Regions from separate parts of the Streptomyces sp. NPDC096040 genome, predicted to be linked through region 2. Evidence: riboswitches for the same ligand, from Rfam matches in the RefSeq annotation. Region 2 holds a riboswitch; the other holds the start of a gene.
What was found. A riboswitch is a leader RNA that binds a small molecule or an ion and turns the genes downstream of it on or off. The one in region 2 is predicted to bind cyclic di-AMP.

Region 1 (7,632 bases), on a different contig from region 2:
CAGCTTGGCCGTCGTCTGCACCGAGTCGTCGAGCGTGCCGCGCGAGCCGGCCACCGTGAAGACCACCGCGTCGGCCGCCGGGTCCACCGCCGTGAAGGAGATCACCTTCGCACCCTCAGTGAGCTTGATGCCCGTCATACCGCCCGCCGGACGGCCCTGTGGACGCACCTGGGAGGCCTGGTAGCGCAGCAGCTGTGCGTCGTCGGTGATGAAGATCAGGTCCTCCTCGCCGGTGCGCAGCTCCATCGCGCCGACGATCCGGTCGCCCTCCTTGAGGGTGATGACCTCCAACTCGCCCTTGTTGGACGGATAGTCCGGGACCACGCGCTTGACCACGCCCTGCTCGGTGCCGAGGGCGAGACCCGGTGAGGACTCGTCCAGCGTGGTCAGGCAGACCACCGACTCGTCGTCCTCCAGGGACAGGAACTCGGACAGAGGTGCGCCGCCCGCGAGGTTCGGGGCGGTCGCCGTCTCCGGGAGCTGCGGGAGGTCGACCACGTTGACGCGGAGCAGACGGCCGGACGAGGTCACCGCACCGACCTCGCCGCGGGCGGTCGCCGGGACCGCCGAGACGATCACGTCGTGCTTGGCCCGCTTGCCGTCGGTGTCCTCGGGGAACGGCTCGCCGTTCGTCGTGCGCGCCAGCAGGCCCGTCGAGGAGAGCAACACCCGGCACGGGTCGTCGGCCACCTGGAGCGGCACCACGGCCGCCGGGGCGCCCGAGGCCTCCAGCAGCACCGTACGCCGCTCGGTGCCGAACTTCTTCGCCACCGCGGCCAGTTCGGCCGAGACCAGCTTGCGCAGCTCCGCGTCCGACTCCAGGATCCGGGTCAGCTCGGCGATCTCCGTGGTGAGCCGGTCCTTCTCCGCGTCCAGCTCGATGCGGTCGTACCTGGTCAGCCGGCGGAGCGGCGTGTCCAGGATGTACTGGGTCTGGATCTCCGACAGCGAGAAGCGCTCCATCAGGCGTTCCTTGGCCTGCGCGCTGTTGTCGCTGGAGCGGATCAGCCGGATGACCTCGTCGATGTCGACCAGGGCCGTCAGCAGGCCCTCCACCAGGTGCAGCCGGTCGCGGCGCTTGGTGCGGCGGAACTCGCTGCGCCGGCGGACCACGTTGAAGCGGTGGTCGAGGTAGACCTCGAGCAGCTCCTTGAGGCCCAGGGTGAGCGGCTGGCCGTCCACCAGGGCGACGTTGTTGATGCCGAAGGACTCCTCCATCGGCGTCAGCTTGTAGAGCTGCTCCAGGACCGCCTCCGGCACGAAGCCGTTCTTGATCTCGACGACCAGGCGCAGCCCGTGCGCGCGGTCGGTGAGGTCCTTGACGTCGGCGATGCCCTGCAGCTTCTTCGAGTTGACCAGATCTTTGATCTTGGCGATGACCTTCTCGGGACCGACCGTGAAGGGCAGTTCGGTGATGACCAGGCCCTTGCGGCGGGCCGTGACCGTCTCCACCGCAACCGTGGCCCGGATCTTGAAGGTGCCGCGGCCCGTCTCGTACGCGTCCCGGACGCCCTCCAGGCCGACGATCCGGCCGCCGGTCGGCAGGTCGGGGCCCGGGACGTGCTTCATCAGCGTGTCCAGGTCCGCGTTCGGGTACCGGATCAGGTGCCGGGCGGCCGCGATCACCTCGCCGAGGTTGTGCGGCGGCATGTTCGTCGCCATGCCGACCGCGATGCCCGACGAGCCGTTGACCAGCAGGTTCGGGAAGGCGGCGGGCAGCGCCACCGGCTCCTGCTCCTGGCCGTCGTAGTTGGGCGCGAAGTCGACCGTGTCCTCGTCGATCGACTCGGTCATCAGGCTGGTCGCCTCGGCCATCCGGCACTCGGTGTACCGCATGGCGGCCGGCGGGTCGTCGTTGCCCAGCGAGCCGAAGTTGCCGTGGCCGTCGACCAGCGGGACGCGCATCGAGAACGGCTGGGCCATGCGCACCAGCGCGTCGTAGATCGACGCGTCGCCGTGCGGGTGCAACTTACCCATCACTTCGCCGACCACGCGCGCGCACTTCACGTAGCCGCGCTCGGGGCGCAGTCCCATCTCGTTCATCTGGTAGACGATCCGGCGGTGCACCGGCTTGAGGCCGTCACGGGCGTCCGGCAGGGCGCGCGAGTAGATGACCGAGTACGCGTACTCGAGGTAGGAGCCGCGCATCTCGTCCACGACGTCGATGTCGAGGATCCTCTCCTCGTACGAGTCGTCGGGCGGCGGGGTCTTCGTGCTGCGGCGGGCCATCGCTGCCGGCTCCTTGCTCATGCGTGAACGGGATCTGACGCGGACCATTGTGGACCGCGGTACTGACAACCCGGGCCAGGACCCGGTCTCCGCGGCCCGCCCCGGTGCCTCGGAGGCGCTCGGGAGTGGGTCGGACGCAGGCTACGCGATCCGCTGTGGGCGTACGTCGTGCGGGAACTTCGCCGGGCCCCCGCCCGCTTGCATACAGTGGCAGGACTGGCAGAAAAACCGCGGTTCGAGACCGCTTCCGCGAGTGAGCGCGAGTGAAGGGACGTACATGCCCATGGGTCACACGACCACGGCCGAGACAGGCTCCGGAGGCCTGACAGCGACCGAGCACCGCTTGGCCAACGGTCTGCGCGTGGTGCTTTCCGAGGACCACCTGACCCCGGTCGCGGCGGTCTGCCTCTGGTACGACGTCGGTTCCCGGCACGAAGTCAAGGGCCGTACCGGCCTGGCTCACCTTTTCGAGCACTTGATGTTCCAGGGCTCCGCCCAGGTGAAGGGCAACGGCCACTTCGAGCTCGTCCAGGGCGCCGGCGGCTCGCTCAACGGCACCACCAGCTTCGAGCGCACCAACTACTTCGAGACCATGCCCGCCCACCAGCTGGAGCTCGCCCTCTGGCTGGAGGCCGACCGCATGGGCTCCCTGCTGGCCGCCCTGGACGACGAGTCGATGGAGAACCAGCGGGACGTCGTCAAGAACGAGCGCCGCCAGCGCTACGACAACGTCCCCTACGGCACGGCCTTCGAGAAGCTGACCGCGCTCGCCTACCCGGAGGGCCACCCCTACCACCACACGCCGATCGGCTCGATGGCGGACCTGGACGCGGCCACCCTGGAGGACGCGCGGGCGTTCTTCCGTACCTACTACGCGCCCAACAACGCGGTCCTGTCTGTCGTCGGCGACATCGACCCGAAGCAGACCCTCGCCTGGATCGAGAAGTACTTCGGTTCCATCCAGGCACACGACGGCAAGCCCACTCCGCGTGACGGTTCGCTGCCCGACGTCATCGGCGAGCAGCTGCGCGAGGCCGTCGTGGAGGAGGTGCCCGCGCGGGCGTTGATGGCCGCCTACCGGCTCCCGGAGGACGGCACGCGCGCGTCCGACGCGGCGGACCTGGCCCTCACCGTCCTCGGCGGCGGCGAGTCCTCCCGCCTCTACAACCGGCTCGTACGGCGCGACCGTACGGCCGTCGCCGCCGGCTTCGGCCTGCTGCGGCTCGCCGGCGCGCCATCCCTGGGCTGGCTGGACGTGAAGACCTCCGGTGACGTCGAGGTTCCGGTCATCGAGACCGCCATCGACGAAGAGCTCGCCCGGTTCGCCGAGGAGGGCCCCACGCCCGAGGAGATGGAGCGCGCCCAGGCCCAGTTGGAGCGCGAGTGGCTGGACCGGCTGGGCACGGTCGCGGGCCGCGCGGACGAACTGTGCCGGTTCGCCGTCCTGTTCGGCGACCCGCAGCTCGCCCTGACCGCCGTCCAGCGCGTCCTCGCGGTGACCCCGGAAGAGGTCCAGGAGGTCGCCAAGGCCCGTCTGCGGCCCGACAACCGCGCGGTGCTCGTCTACGAGCCCAAGTCCCCGGAGGCGGTCGAGGACGCCGACGTACCCGAGGACCCCGAGGCCGAGGCCACGGTCGAAGCCGCCACCGCCGAGCACGACGACGAGGAGACGGCCAAGTGACCGAGCTCGCCACCATGGACTTCCACCCCCGGCCCCAAGCGGGCGAGGCCCGCCCCTGGGCCTTCCCTGCCCCCGAGCGCGGCACCCTGGACAACGGGCTGACCGTGCTGCGCTGCCACCGCCCCGGCCAGCAGGTCGTCGCCGTGGAGGTGCTCCTGGACGCACCCCTGGACGCCGAGCCGGCCGGCCTGGACGGCGTCGCCACCATCATGGCGCGCGCCTTCTCCGAGGGCACCGACAAGCACTCCGCCGAGGAGTACGCCGCCGAGCTGGAGCGCGCCGGCGCCACCCTCGACGCACACGCCGACCACCCCGGTGTCCGGCTCAGCCTGGAGGTCCCGTCCTCCCGCCTGGGCAAGGGGCTCGGACTGCTCTCCGACGCGCTCAGGGCGCCGGCCTTCGCCGACAGCGAGGTCGAGCGGCTGGTCCGCAACCGCCTCGACGAGATCCCGCACGAGCTGGCCAACCCCAGCCGCCGGGCCGCCAAGGAGCTCTACAAGGAGCTGTTCCCGTCGACCGCGCGGATGTCCCGTCCGCGCCAGGGCACCGAGGACACCGTCGAGAAGATCGACGCGGCCTCCGTACGCGCCTTCTACGACCGGCATGTACGGCCCGCCACCGCCACGGTGGTCGTCGTCGGCGACCTGACCGGCATCGACCTGGACGAGCTGCTGGGCGAGACCCTGGGCGCCTGGCGCGGCTCCACCGCCCAGCCCCGGCCCGTTCCCCCGGTGTCCGCCGACGACACCGGCCGTGTCGTCATCGTGGACCGCCCCGGAGCCGTCCAGACGCAGCTGCTCATCGGCCGCGTCGGCCCCGACCGGCACGACCGCGTCTGGCCCGCCCAGGTGCTCGGTACGTACTGCCTGGGCGGCACCCTCACCTCCCGCCTGGACCGCGTCCTGCGCGAGGAGAAGGGCTACACCTACGGCGTCCGCGCCTTCGGGCAGGTCCTGCGGTCCGCCCCCGACGGCAGCGGCGCCTCGATGCTCGCCGTCAGCGGCTCCGTGGACACCCCGAACACCGGCCCGGCGCTCCAGGACCTGTGGACGGTGCTGCGCACCCTCGCCGCCGAGGGCCTCACGGACGCCGAGCGTGACGTCGCCGTGCAGAACCTGGTCGGCGTGGCGCCGCTCAAGTACGAGACGGCGGCGGCCGTCGCCGGCACCCTGGCCGACCAGGTCGAGCAGCATCTGCCCGACGACTTCCAGGCCACGCTCTACCGGCAACTGGCCGCCACCGGCACTGTGGAGGCCACCGCGGCGGTCGTGAACGCCTTCCCGGTGGACCACCTGGTGACCGTTCTCGTCGGCGACGCGGCGCAGATCAAGGAGCCCGTGGAGGCCCTCGGTATCGGCGAAGTCACGGTCGTCGCCGCGGAGTAGGCAGAGCGAAGCAAGCAGCGCGGCCGGACGAGCGGCACGCGCGCGTGCAGCGGCCCTGGTGACTGTCGCGTCACCAGGGCCGCCCAATGTCCGAATTGGGGCGGAGGTTGCCTGTCTGCCCTGTGGGATACGCGACAAAAACCGTGATCCGTTTGGGCATTGTGAGGACGTCCTCGTAGGTTCTTCCGGGCTGTCCGTCAGGCAGTGCGCCGCGCCCGCGGCACCGGACAGCCATCGCCGAGTCCCCGTACGGCGCGAGCCAGGGGAGCCGGGGACCCATGCAGTCCCTGGGGTGAATCGGGCGCCCACGCGAGCCGCGAGGGGGCCCGTAGGAGACCTTCCTGCTCCGAACCCGTCAGCTAACCCGGTAGGCGAGAGGGAAGGAAAGGACCAGCCTCTACATGGCGTTCATGTGCGCCTCCGGGAAGCACCGTCGTCCCGGCCGGGTGAAGCGCACCACCGCGCAGGCCGCCGGCATCGCGGCCCTCACCGCCACGGGTGTCATCGGCACCGTCTCGGCCGCCCCGGCGCTCGCCGCCGAGAACTCCGTCGAGCAGACCGGCCTCACCCCGGTCATCACGGTCAGCGACTCCGTCGCCGACCAGATCGACGCCCAGGCCGCCGCGCAGAAGGCCGCCGCCGAGCGCAAGGCGGCCGAGGAGGCCGCGCGCAAGAAGGCTGCGGAGAAGGTCAAGAAGGAGCGCGAGGCCAAGGTGCGCGCCGCGCGGGAGGCCGAGCGCAAGCGCCTCAACGCCTTCGTCGCGCCGATCTCCGACTCGTACGTCTCCACCGGCTACAAGACCGGCGGCTCCCTGTGGTCCTCCGGCGCCCACACCGGCATCGACTTCCACGCAGCCAGCGGCACGGTGGTGCACGCCGTCGGCACCGGCACGGTCGTGACCACCGGCTGGGGCGGAGCGTACGGCAACCAGATCGTCATCAAGATGGCCGACGGCATGTACACCCAGTACGGCCACCTGTCGTCCATCGGCGTCACGGTGGGCCAGAAGGTCACCCCCGGCCAGCAGATCGGCCTCTCCGGCGCGACTGGCAACGCGACCGGCCCCCACCTCCACTTCGAGGCCCGCACGACCCCCGAGTACGGCTCGGACGTCGACCCGGTCGCCTACCTCCGCAAGCACGGCCTGAACGTCTGACCCGACCACGGCGATGACCATGTGACGTCACCTGGCGAGAGCCCCGAAGCCCCGGCCCCCGGAGTCGGGGCTTTCGTCGTTTTCGTGACTCCGGTGTCCAAAAAATATGCATGGATTCCGGGCCGCCGTCGGAAATTCCCGCTCATTGCAATAGAGTCACGGAACGGACGTCACTCGGCGGCGTTTCACGGGGATTAAGGCGGAGGTCGGACATGCGGATTCCGGCGCACTCGGTATGCACAGCGATCCGGGACGACATCGTCGCGGGTGTCTACGAGCGCGGCAGCCGGCTCACCGAGGAACTCCTGGCCCGTCGCTACGGCGTCTCGCGCGTCCCCGTCCGCGAGGCCCTGCGCACCCTGGAGGCCGAGGGCTTCGTGGTGACGCGTCGGCACGCGGGTGCGTGCGTCGCGGAACCGACCGAGCAGGAGGCCGCCGACCTGCTGGAGATGCGCCTGCTCCTGGAGCCGCTCGGCGCCTCCCGCGCCGCCCAGCGCCGCACCGAGGCCCACCTCAAGGTGCTGCGCGGACTCGTCAGGCTGGGCCAGGAACGGGCCCGCAGGGGCGGCAGCGAGGACCTGCGCTCCCTGGGTGGTTGGTTCCACGAGACGCTCGCCCAGGCCACCGGCAGCCACGCCCTGACCTCGACACTCACCCAGCTGCGCCACAAGATCGCCTGGATGTACGCCGTCGACGCACCCGTCAACCCCGTGGAGTCCTGGGCCGAGCACGGTGCCATCGTGGACGCGGTGACGCGCGGCGACGGCGAGCGCGCGCGGGCGATCACCGCGCTGCACACCGAGCGGTCCACGATCTCCCACCGGCTGCGCTTTTCCGGCGGCACGGACCGGGTGAACGGTGTGAGGACTTCGCAACATCCCGTAAACGTGTCGGGCCTGCGGCATTAACACGGGCGCCGTATACAAAGGGGTGTTATTCGGTGGAGCAGTATTTCCGTTGCCCTTCAGTGGCCTCCGTCGCCCCTATTTCGCGCGCGCCCGGAATTTCCGATGGCGCGCTATCGGTGTGCCCGGCGGATAATTAACTATGCCCGGCGCAAAGTCCGGCCACGCATGAATGGCGGCCGTTCATAAAGACCCGCTATGGGAGAAGTCACGGGGTGGAAACGGCGAGGCCGCGCCGCCCCCCCGGGGGGCCGCCCGCCGCCGGGCTTGGGGCG
Region 2 (7,632 bases):
CCGTGCCACGTCCGCGTCGCCCGTGACGTACGGGGGCATCGTGTAGACCAGATCGCGGAACGGCCGCAGCCACACACCCTCGCGCACCGCGGCCGCCGTGGCGGCCTTCATGTCCACCTCGTGGTCGAGCTGGACGACCCCGATGGCACCGAGGACGCGGACGTCCCGTACGCCGGGGACGTCCAGGGCCGGCGCCAGTCCGTCCCGCAGGCCCGTCTCGATCCGCTTGACCCCCGCCTGCCAGTCCTGGCCCAGCAGCAGACCGATCGAGGCGCACGCCAGGGAAGCGGCGAGGGGGTTGCCCATGAACGTCGGGCCGTGGGCCAGCACCGGCACCTCACCCCGAGAGATGCCCTCGGCCACCCGGGGTGTGCACAGGGTCGCCGCCATCGTCAGATAACCGCCGGTCAGCGCCTTGCCCACGCACATCACGTCCGGGGTGACGGCAGCGTGGTCCGCCGCGAACAGCGCGCCGGTGCGGCCGAAACCGGTCGCGATCTCGTCGAACACCAGCAGCACGTCATGCGCGTCGCAGGCCTCGCGCAGCACCCGCAGATAGGCGGGGGAGTGGAACCGCATCCCGCCCGCGCCCTGCACCACCGGCTCCACGATCACCGCGGCCAGTTCGGGCGCGTGGTGCTCGATCAGCGACCGCAGACGGTCGGCGTACGACTCGTCGTACTCCGTCGGCGGCGCGTCCGCGAAGACCTGGCGGGGCAGTACCCCGGACCAGAGCTCGTGCATCCCGCCCTCGGGGTCGCACACCGACATCGGCTGCCAGGTGTCGCCGTGGTAGCCGCCCCGCCAGGTCAGCAGGCGCTGTTTCGCGGGGCGCCCCAGGGAACGCCAGTACTGCAGACACATCTTGACCGCGACCTCAACCGACACCGAGCCGGAGTCGGCGAGGAAGACATGCTCAAGCCCGTCCGGCGACATGTCGACAAGGAGCTTCGCCAGACGTACGGCGGGCTCGTGGGTGAGCCCGCCGAACATCACATGGCTCATCCGGCCGAGCTGGTCGCGCGCGGCCTCGTTGAGCACCGGGTGGTTGTAGCCGTGGATCGCCGACCACCAGGACGACATGCCGTCGACCAGCTCGCCCGAGCCGTCCGCGAGCCGCAGCCGGACCCCGCTCGCCGACTCCACGACGAGCGGCTCGGCCCGGCCCGGCATCGGTCCGTACGGATGCCAGACGTGCCGCCGGTCCAGCTCCAGCAGCTCGGGGACGCTCAGGTCAGGCATTGGGCGCGAGATCCGTTCCGGCGCCCCGGCGGCGGACGGCGACCAGGTCGGTGCGCGGCTCGTCGGCGGCGGCGGTGCCACATCCCCCTTCATGAGCACCGCACCCGGCCTCGGCGTGCGACCCGCAGCCGGCGCCCCCGACCTCCGCCCGGTGCTGCGGCAGAGTCACCTCGTCGGCGCCCTCGACCACGAACCCGGCGTCCGCGATCATCTCCAGGTCGGCCTGGCCGGCCTGGCCCTCGGTGGTGAGGTAGTCGCCGAGGAAGATGGAGTTGGCCAGGTGCAGCGCGAGCGGCTGCATGGTGCGCAGATGGACCTCACGGCCGCCCGCGATACGGACCTCCACGTCCGGGCAGACGAACCGCACCATCGCCAGGATGCGCAGACAGCGCCGCGGGGTGAGGTTCCACTCCTTGGCCAGCGGGGTGCCCTCGACCGGGATCAGGAAGTTGACCGGCACCGAGTCCGGGTCCAGCTCGCGCAGCGCGAAGACCACGTCGACCAGGTCCTCGTCGGTCTCGCCCATACCGGCGATCAGACCGGAGCAGGCCGACAGACCAGCCGCGTGCGCCTTGGTGACGGTGTCCACCCGGTCGGCGTACGTGTGCGTGGTCGTGATGTCCCCGTACGTCCCCTCGGACGTGTTGAGGTTGTGGTTGTAGGCGTCGGCGCCCGCCTCGCGCAGCCGCTCGGCCTGGCCGTCGGAGAGCAGGCCGAGGCAGGCGCACACCTCGACGCCCTCGTTCTGCTCCTTGATCGCCTTGATTGTGCCGGCGACCCGGTCGACGTCCCGGTCGGTCGGGCCGCGTCCGCTCGCCACCAGGCAGACCCGCTTGGCGCCCCCGGCCAGACCAGCGGCGGCCGCCTTCGATGCCTCGTCGGGTTTCAGCCAGGTGTACTTGAGGATCCCGGTCGAGGATCCGAGGCGCTGCGAGCAGTAGGAGCAGTCCTCCGGGCACAGGCCCGACTTGAGGTTGACCAGGTAGTTGAGTTTCACGCGCCGGCCGAACCAGTGCCGGCGCACCTTGCCGGCCGCCGCCACCACATCGAGCACGTCGTCGTCGGAGGTCGCCAGCACGGCGAGCGCTTCCTCGCGGGTCGGCAGCTCGCGCCGAAGCCCCTTGTCCACCAGCGTGTTCAGCAGGTCCATGAGAGCCGATCCTGTACTACGAGGCTGCTCCGGGCCAAGGAGAGTTTGCACAACCCTGTCAGTTCGACGTGTGGGTATTGCCACACAGTGGGTGGCTGCCGGTGCCGCTAGGGTCTGTCCACTGCCTACAAAATGACCGGAGGAGCCATGGCGTTCGGCTGGATCGACGAACAGGCGGAACTGCGCCGCCGCGCCGGACTGGTACGGACCCTGCGCCCCCGCCCCGCCGACTCCCCGCTGCTGGACCTGGCGAGCAACGACTACCTGGGCCTCGCCCACCACCCGGAGGTCGCCGAGGGCGCGGCCGGGGCGGCCCGGACCTGGGGCGGCGGCTCCACCGGCTCCCGGCTGGTGACCGGCACCACGGAACTCCACACCGAGCTGGAGCGCGAGCTGGCCGAATTCTGCGGGTCCGAGGCGGCCCTGGTCTTCTCCTCCGGCTATGCCGCCAACCTCGCCGCCGTCACCACCCTCGGCCCGCACGGCTCCCTGATCGTCTCCGACGCCCTCAACCACGCCTCCCTGATCGACGGCTGCCGGCTGGCCCGGGGCGCCACCCAGGTCGTCGGACACGCCGACCCGGACGCCGTACGCAAGGCGCTCGGCACCCATGAGGGACCCGCGGTCGTGGTCTCCGACTCGGTGTTCTCGGTGGACGGCGACGCGGCACCGCTCGCCGCACTGGCCGAGGCATGCCGGGAGCGCGGCGCCGGGCTGCTCGTGGACGACGCCCACGGGCTCGGGGTCCTCGGGGACGGCGGGCGGGGCGCGCCGTACGCGGCCGGGCTCCGCGGCGCCGACGACGTGGTCGTCACGGCGACCCTCTCCAAGTCGCTGGGCAGCCAGGGCGGGGCCGTGCTCGGCCCGACCCGGGTGATCGACCATCTGGTGAACGCGGCCCGGACCTTCATCTTCGACACCGGCCTGGCCCCGGCCGCCGCGGGCGCGGCCCTGGCGGCGCTACGGCTGCTGCGCCGCGAGCCGGAACGAGCGGTGCGGGCCCGCGAGGTCGCCGCGGAACTGCACGCACGGCTGACCGCCGCGGGTCTGGAAGCGGTACGTCCGGACGCCGCGGTGGTCTCCGTGCGGGCACCGTCCCCGGAGGGGGCCGTGCGGTGGGCGGCCGACTGCCGTACGGCAGGCCTGGCCGTGGGCTGTTTCCGTCCGCCTTCCGTGCCGGACGGCATCTCACGGCTCAGGCTGACCGCCCGTGCGGACCTCTCCGGGGCCGAGATCGAACGCGCTGTACAGGTGATCGGCGAGACACGACCATGAGTCGGCGTGACACGGCCGGGCCTTGCCCATATGCGGATACGGAGTCGGTTACGGGCTGATCAGCCGGTGAGCGCCGACACGAAGCCCGCCCAGCTCCCGGGGGAGAAGAGCAGCGCGGGTCCGGCCGGATCCTTGGAGTCGCGCACGGCGAGCAGTCCGGTCAGCGGACCGGAGTGCGGCCGTGCCGTCTCCACACAGTTGTTCGCTCCGGTGCTGTAGCTGCTGCGCAGCCACCGCAGTCCGTGCAGATCAGCACTTGAAGGTACGTTCCGAGGCAGTGCAGTCATGGTGCCTCCTTACGCGCCGTCACCTATCCCGGCGATGTAATCCAACGAGTCCTCGGTCGAAAGGGCGTGGATCTGAAGGGTGTTGAAGGCCTCCGCGTACGCCTGGAGGTCTTCTTTCCGTTCGAGGTAGAGGCTACTCGTCAACTGGTCGACAACAACCACATCCAGATCAGAAGTGCTCGGAAATGAGAAGATTACGAAAGGACCGGTGATGCCGATATGGGCTCCGGCCGAGAACGGCAGCACCTGGAGCCGTACCTGGGGCAACCGGGCCGCCTCCACCAGCCGCTCCAGCTGTCTGGCCATCACGCCCGGGCCGCCGACCTCCCGGCGCAGCACCGCCTCGTCAAGGACCGCGCTCAGTTCCAGCGGCGGACGGTTTCGCAGCACGTCCTGCCTGGCCAGACGCACCTTCACCAGGGCGTCCAGCGCCTCGTCGTCGAGCCCGTCCACGGCCGCCCGGGTCACGGCACGCGCGTACTCGGGGGTCTGCAGCAGCCCCGGTACGACCGAGGTCTCCAGCGTGCGCATCGCGCTGGCCTGCGACTCCAGACTGATGAAATCCCGGTAGGTGGGCGGCAGCACCCCGCGATAGGCATGCCACCAGTGGTGCCGCCCGGCGGTGTCCTCCGACCCCGCCAACACCAGCAGCAACTCCCGCAGTTGCCCCTCGACCACGCCGTAGGCGTCGAGGAGTAACCGCACATCGGCCGGTTTCACACCGCTGGCGCCGGTCTCGATCCGGCTCACTTTCGACTGATGCCAGCCCACCAGACGAGCGGCCTCGCCGCTCGTGAGGCCGGCGCCGGTGCGCAGCGTGCGCAGTTCGGCGCCCAGTTTCCGGCGGCGTACCGCGGGACCGTTCTGCATGGGCTACTCCTTACTCCTTCCGAGCCGCCCAAATACGCTCTGAGGTCGCAGAGTTCACCGCATCGAGCGACAGATATATGCATATCTTGGTGGATCGCTCCCCTGACCGCCCTGGTAATGGCAGTCTGACGAAGAAGCACCAGTCCGGGACCGTACTCGAACCATCCGCGCCGTGTCGGGCTCCGGTCCCGTGGGAAAGGGACGACGTCGCCATGGCAGACCACCTGGAAGCATCCGTCACTCTGCCGAGCGATCCCGCCTCGGTCTCCGCGGCCCGCTCCTATGTGCTGGGCACCCTCGCGGAATGGGGGCTGCCACCGGAGACGGAGACCGCGGACACCATCCGCCTCATTGTCTCCGAGCTCGCCACCAACGCGGTGCAGCACACCTTCGGGCAGTCACCCACCTTCACGGTGGACCTCGTCCTCCACCGCGACGAACACCTGCGCATCGGCGTCACGGACAGCCATCCGCGCTTCCCCAAGAGACTCCCCGCCGCGGTGCAGCAGGACAACGGGCGCGGCATGGTCATCATCCGCTGGCTCACCGCGGAGTGCGGCGGCAAGCTCCGGGTGCGCCCCACCCGGGAGGGCGGCAAGACCGTCTTCATCGAGCTGCCCTGGGCAGTACCGGCCGGCACGGTCACCGTGGCCGGCCAGCAGGAACCGTAGCCCTGAGCTCCTGCCGGCCGACTCTCGGCGGGGTCAGCTGACCCGGCCGTACCAGACGCTCCGCGTCCAGATCTTCTGGAGCTTCACCACGTCCCCGGTCTTCGGGGCGTGCCAGATCCTTCCCTTCCCGGCGTAGATGCCGACGTGGTACACGCTGGAACCCGAGTGGAAGAAGACCAGGTCCCCGGCCTTGCGGTTGCCGGCCGAGATGTGACGGGTCTTGTTGTACTGCTGGGCCGCCGTACGCGGGAGCTTCTTGCCCGCTTTCTTGAACGAGTACAGCGTGAGCCCGGAGCAGTCGAACCGGTTCGGCCCGGTGGCGCCCCACCTGTAGGGCGAGCCCTTTTTCGAGGCAGCGATCTGAAGTGCCTTCGTCGCTATCGTGGCGGCCGAGGCGTCGGAGGCGACACCCGGGATCACGATGGAGCCACCCACGGCGGCGATGGTGAGCGCCGAGGCCGTGCCGGCCCGCGCCATCAACGACGGAACACGATTGAGCGCAGTCATGCGCAACCCTTCGTCAGCCGCCTGTGAAGGATGACCTGTCGGATTCGGGCTGGCGAAGTTGCCCGGCCGCGTTGCCGCGGCTTCACCCCAAGGGCTGCTCGGCCCGGTCATGGTGCGACCGTTCCGGCGACCCGTCGTGCTTGGGTCCTCCACTCCTGCCGATCCACTTCCGTCGACCGGTCATCCAGGCGGCGGCAGGACTCGGCGTCCGCCCGGACCGCCCCGCCGTTGTAGCGGGGGCTTGTCGTCGACAGGGATCTTCACTCACGCCTGTCCGAAAATCCCAACGGAATCGGGGATTTGTGGGTTTACTCACCACCCACCCGTTCGGGTGGACAGTGTTGTGTTCGATTATCCGTCAACTGCCCTGCGTAGCCCCGGACCTGCGCCGAAGCCTTCCGCGGGCACCTCCGGGCGCGCACGTCGAGCGACCTCGGCGGTCAGGTAAAACCACGCCAACCTCCGCCGAACGGCGGTAACCCCTTTGGGTCGTTTCGACTCCGGTCCGGTCGGCCGGTGGACGTGTCGCACCGGACTTCCGCGTGCGTCACCGTACGCAGTCGGGCGGGAGTGCGACGCGGGCGGTCCGGCGCTCACCGTCGAGTACCCGCAATGCCCTTGCCAGCGTGTCCCCGTGGAGCTCCGTCTCACCCCGTCGGTGCATCAGGGCCAGTGCGTCGCGCAGCTCGGACGCCGCGCGCACCAGCGCCTGCGCGGCGCGCAGCCCACGATAGGTGTCCTCGTTCTGCGCCGGGTTGATACGGCCCAGCAGATCGACCACGTCCAGGTAACGGTCGATCAACTCGCCCTCGGCGCGGGTCAGCGCGGGCAGCGGCGGAAGCTCCGGTGGCAGCATCGGCCGCTCACCCCGCGTCCGGCAGACCGAGGGAGGTCCTGTGGCTGGGCACGACCCGGTCCACCAGCCCGTACGCCAGCGCCGCTTGCGCGTCCAGGACCAGATCCCGCTCCAGGTCCTGGTGGACTTGGTCCGGCGTGCGCCCGGTGTGCCGGACGAGCATCTCTTCGAGCAGCGCGCGGATCCGGTCCAACTCCGCCGCCTGGATGACCAGATCACTCGGCTGGCCCTGTACCGGTTCCGGCAGCGACGGCTGCTGGAGCACGATGCGCGCACCCGGCAGCACGGACCGCTTGCCGGGTGTGCCCGCCGCGAGCAGCACCGCGGCCGACGCGCCGGCCTGCCCCAGGCAGATCGTCTCCACGTCACAGCCGACGTACTGGACCGTGTCGTAGATCGCGGCCATCGCGCTGAACGAACCGCCCGGAGAGTTGATGTACAGCGAGATGTCCCGCTCAGGCGCCGCGTGCTCCAGGTACATGAACTGCGCCATCACATCGTTGGCCGAGGTCTCGTCGACGGGCGTGCCGAGGAAGACGATCCGCTCCTCCAGCAGCTTCGAGTACGGATCAAGAGTGCGCTGCCCGGCGCTGGTGCGTTCGGTGAACTCGGGCAGGACGTAGCGGGCGGACGGTCGGGTCATGGCGTACCCCTCCTCGCGGCTGAGGCGTCTCAGCGGCCGGACTCTCACTACAAAATGTACAGGACGTACAGATCCTGGCGAGGGCATTGCGTGGGGATTCCGCTCTCGCCGAACAAGATGTGATGTCCGGG

Region 1: another riboswitch for cyclic di-AMP. It lies ahead of ABTY98_RS31375 (M23 family metallopeptidase); the one in region 2 lies ahead of ABTY98_RS19725 (C40 family peptidase).

Annotation. Positions count from the first base shown of each region.
Region 1 covers NZ_JBEOTA010000027.1:11-7,642, reverse strand. The annotation lists gene ABTY98_RS31390 (DNA gyrase/topoisomerase IV subunit A) at 1-2,229, opposite strand, end outside; gene ABTY98_RS31385 (M16 family metallopeptidase) at 2,507-3,910, shown strand; gene ABTY98_RS31380 (M16 family metallopeptidase) at 3,907-5,295, shown strand; cyclic di-AMP (ydaO/yuaA leader) riboswitch at 5,521-5,684, shown strand; gene ABTY98_RS31375 (M23 family metallopeptidase) at 5,697-6,452, shown strand; gene ABTY98_RS31370 (GntR family transcriptional regulator) at 6,665-7,360, shown strand.
Region 2 covers NZ_JBEOTA010000013.1:155,010-162,641, forward strand. The annotation lists gene ABTY98_RS19695 (adenosylmethionine--8-amino-7-oxononanoate transaminase) at 1-1,242, opposite strand, end outside; gene bioB (biotin synthase BioB) at 1,235-2,392, opposite strand; gene ABTY98_RS19705 (8-amino-7-oxononanoate synthase) at 2,540-3,667, shown strand; gene ABTY98_RS19710 (DUF397 domain-containing protein) at 3,727-3,954, opposite strand; gene ABTY98_RS19715 (helix-turn-helix domain-containing protein) at 3,964-4,824, opposite strand; gene ABTY98_RS19720 (ATP-binding protein) at 5,037-5,495, shown strand; gene ABTY98_RS19725 (C40 family peptidase) at 5,529-6,002, opposite strand; cyclic di-AMP (ydaO/yuaA leader) riboswitch at 6,006-6,187, opposite strand; gene ABTY98_RS19730 (hypothetical protein) at 6,550-6,858, opposite strand; gene ABTY98_RS19735 (ATP-dependent Clp protease proteolytic subunit) at 6,866-7,501, opposite strand.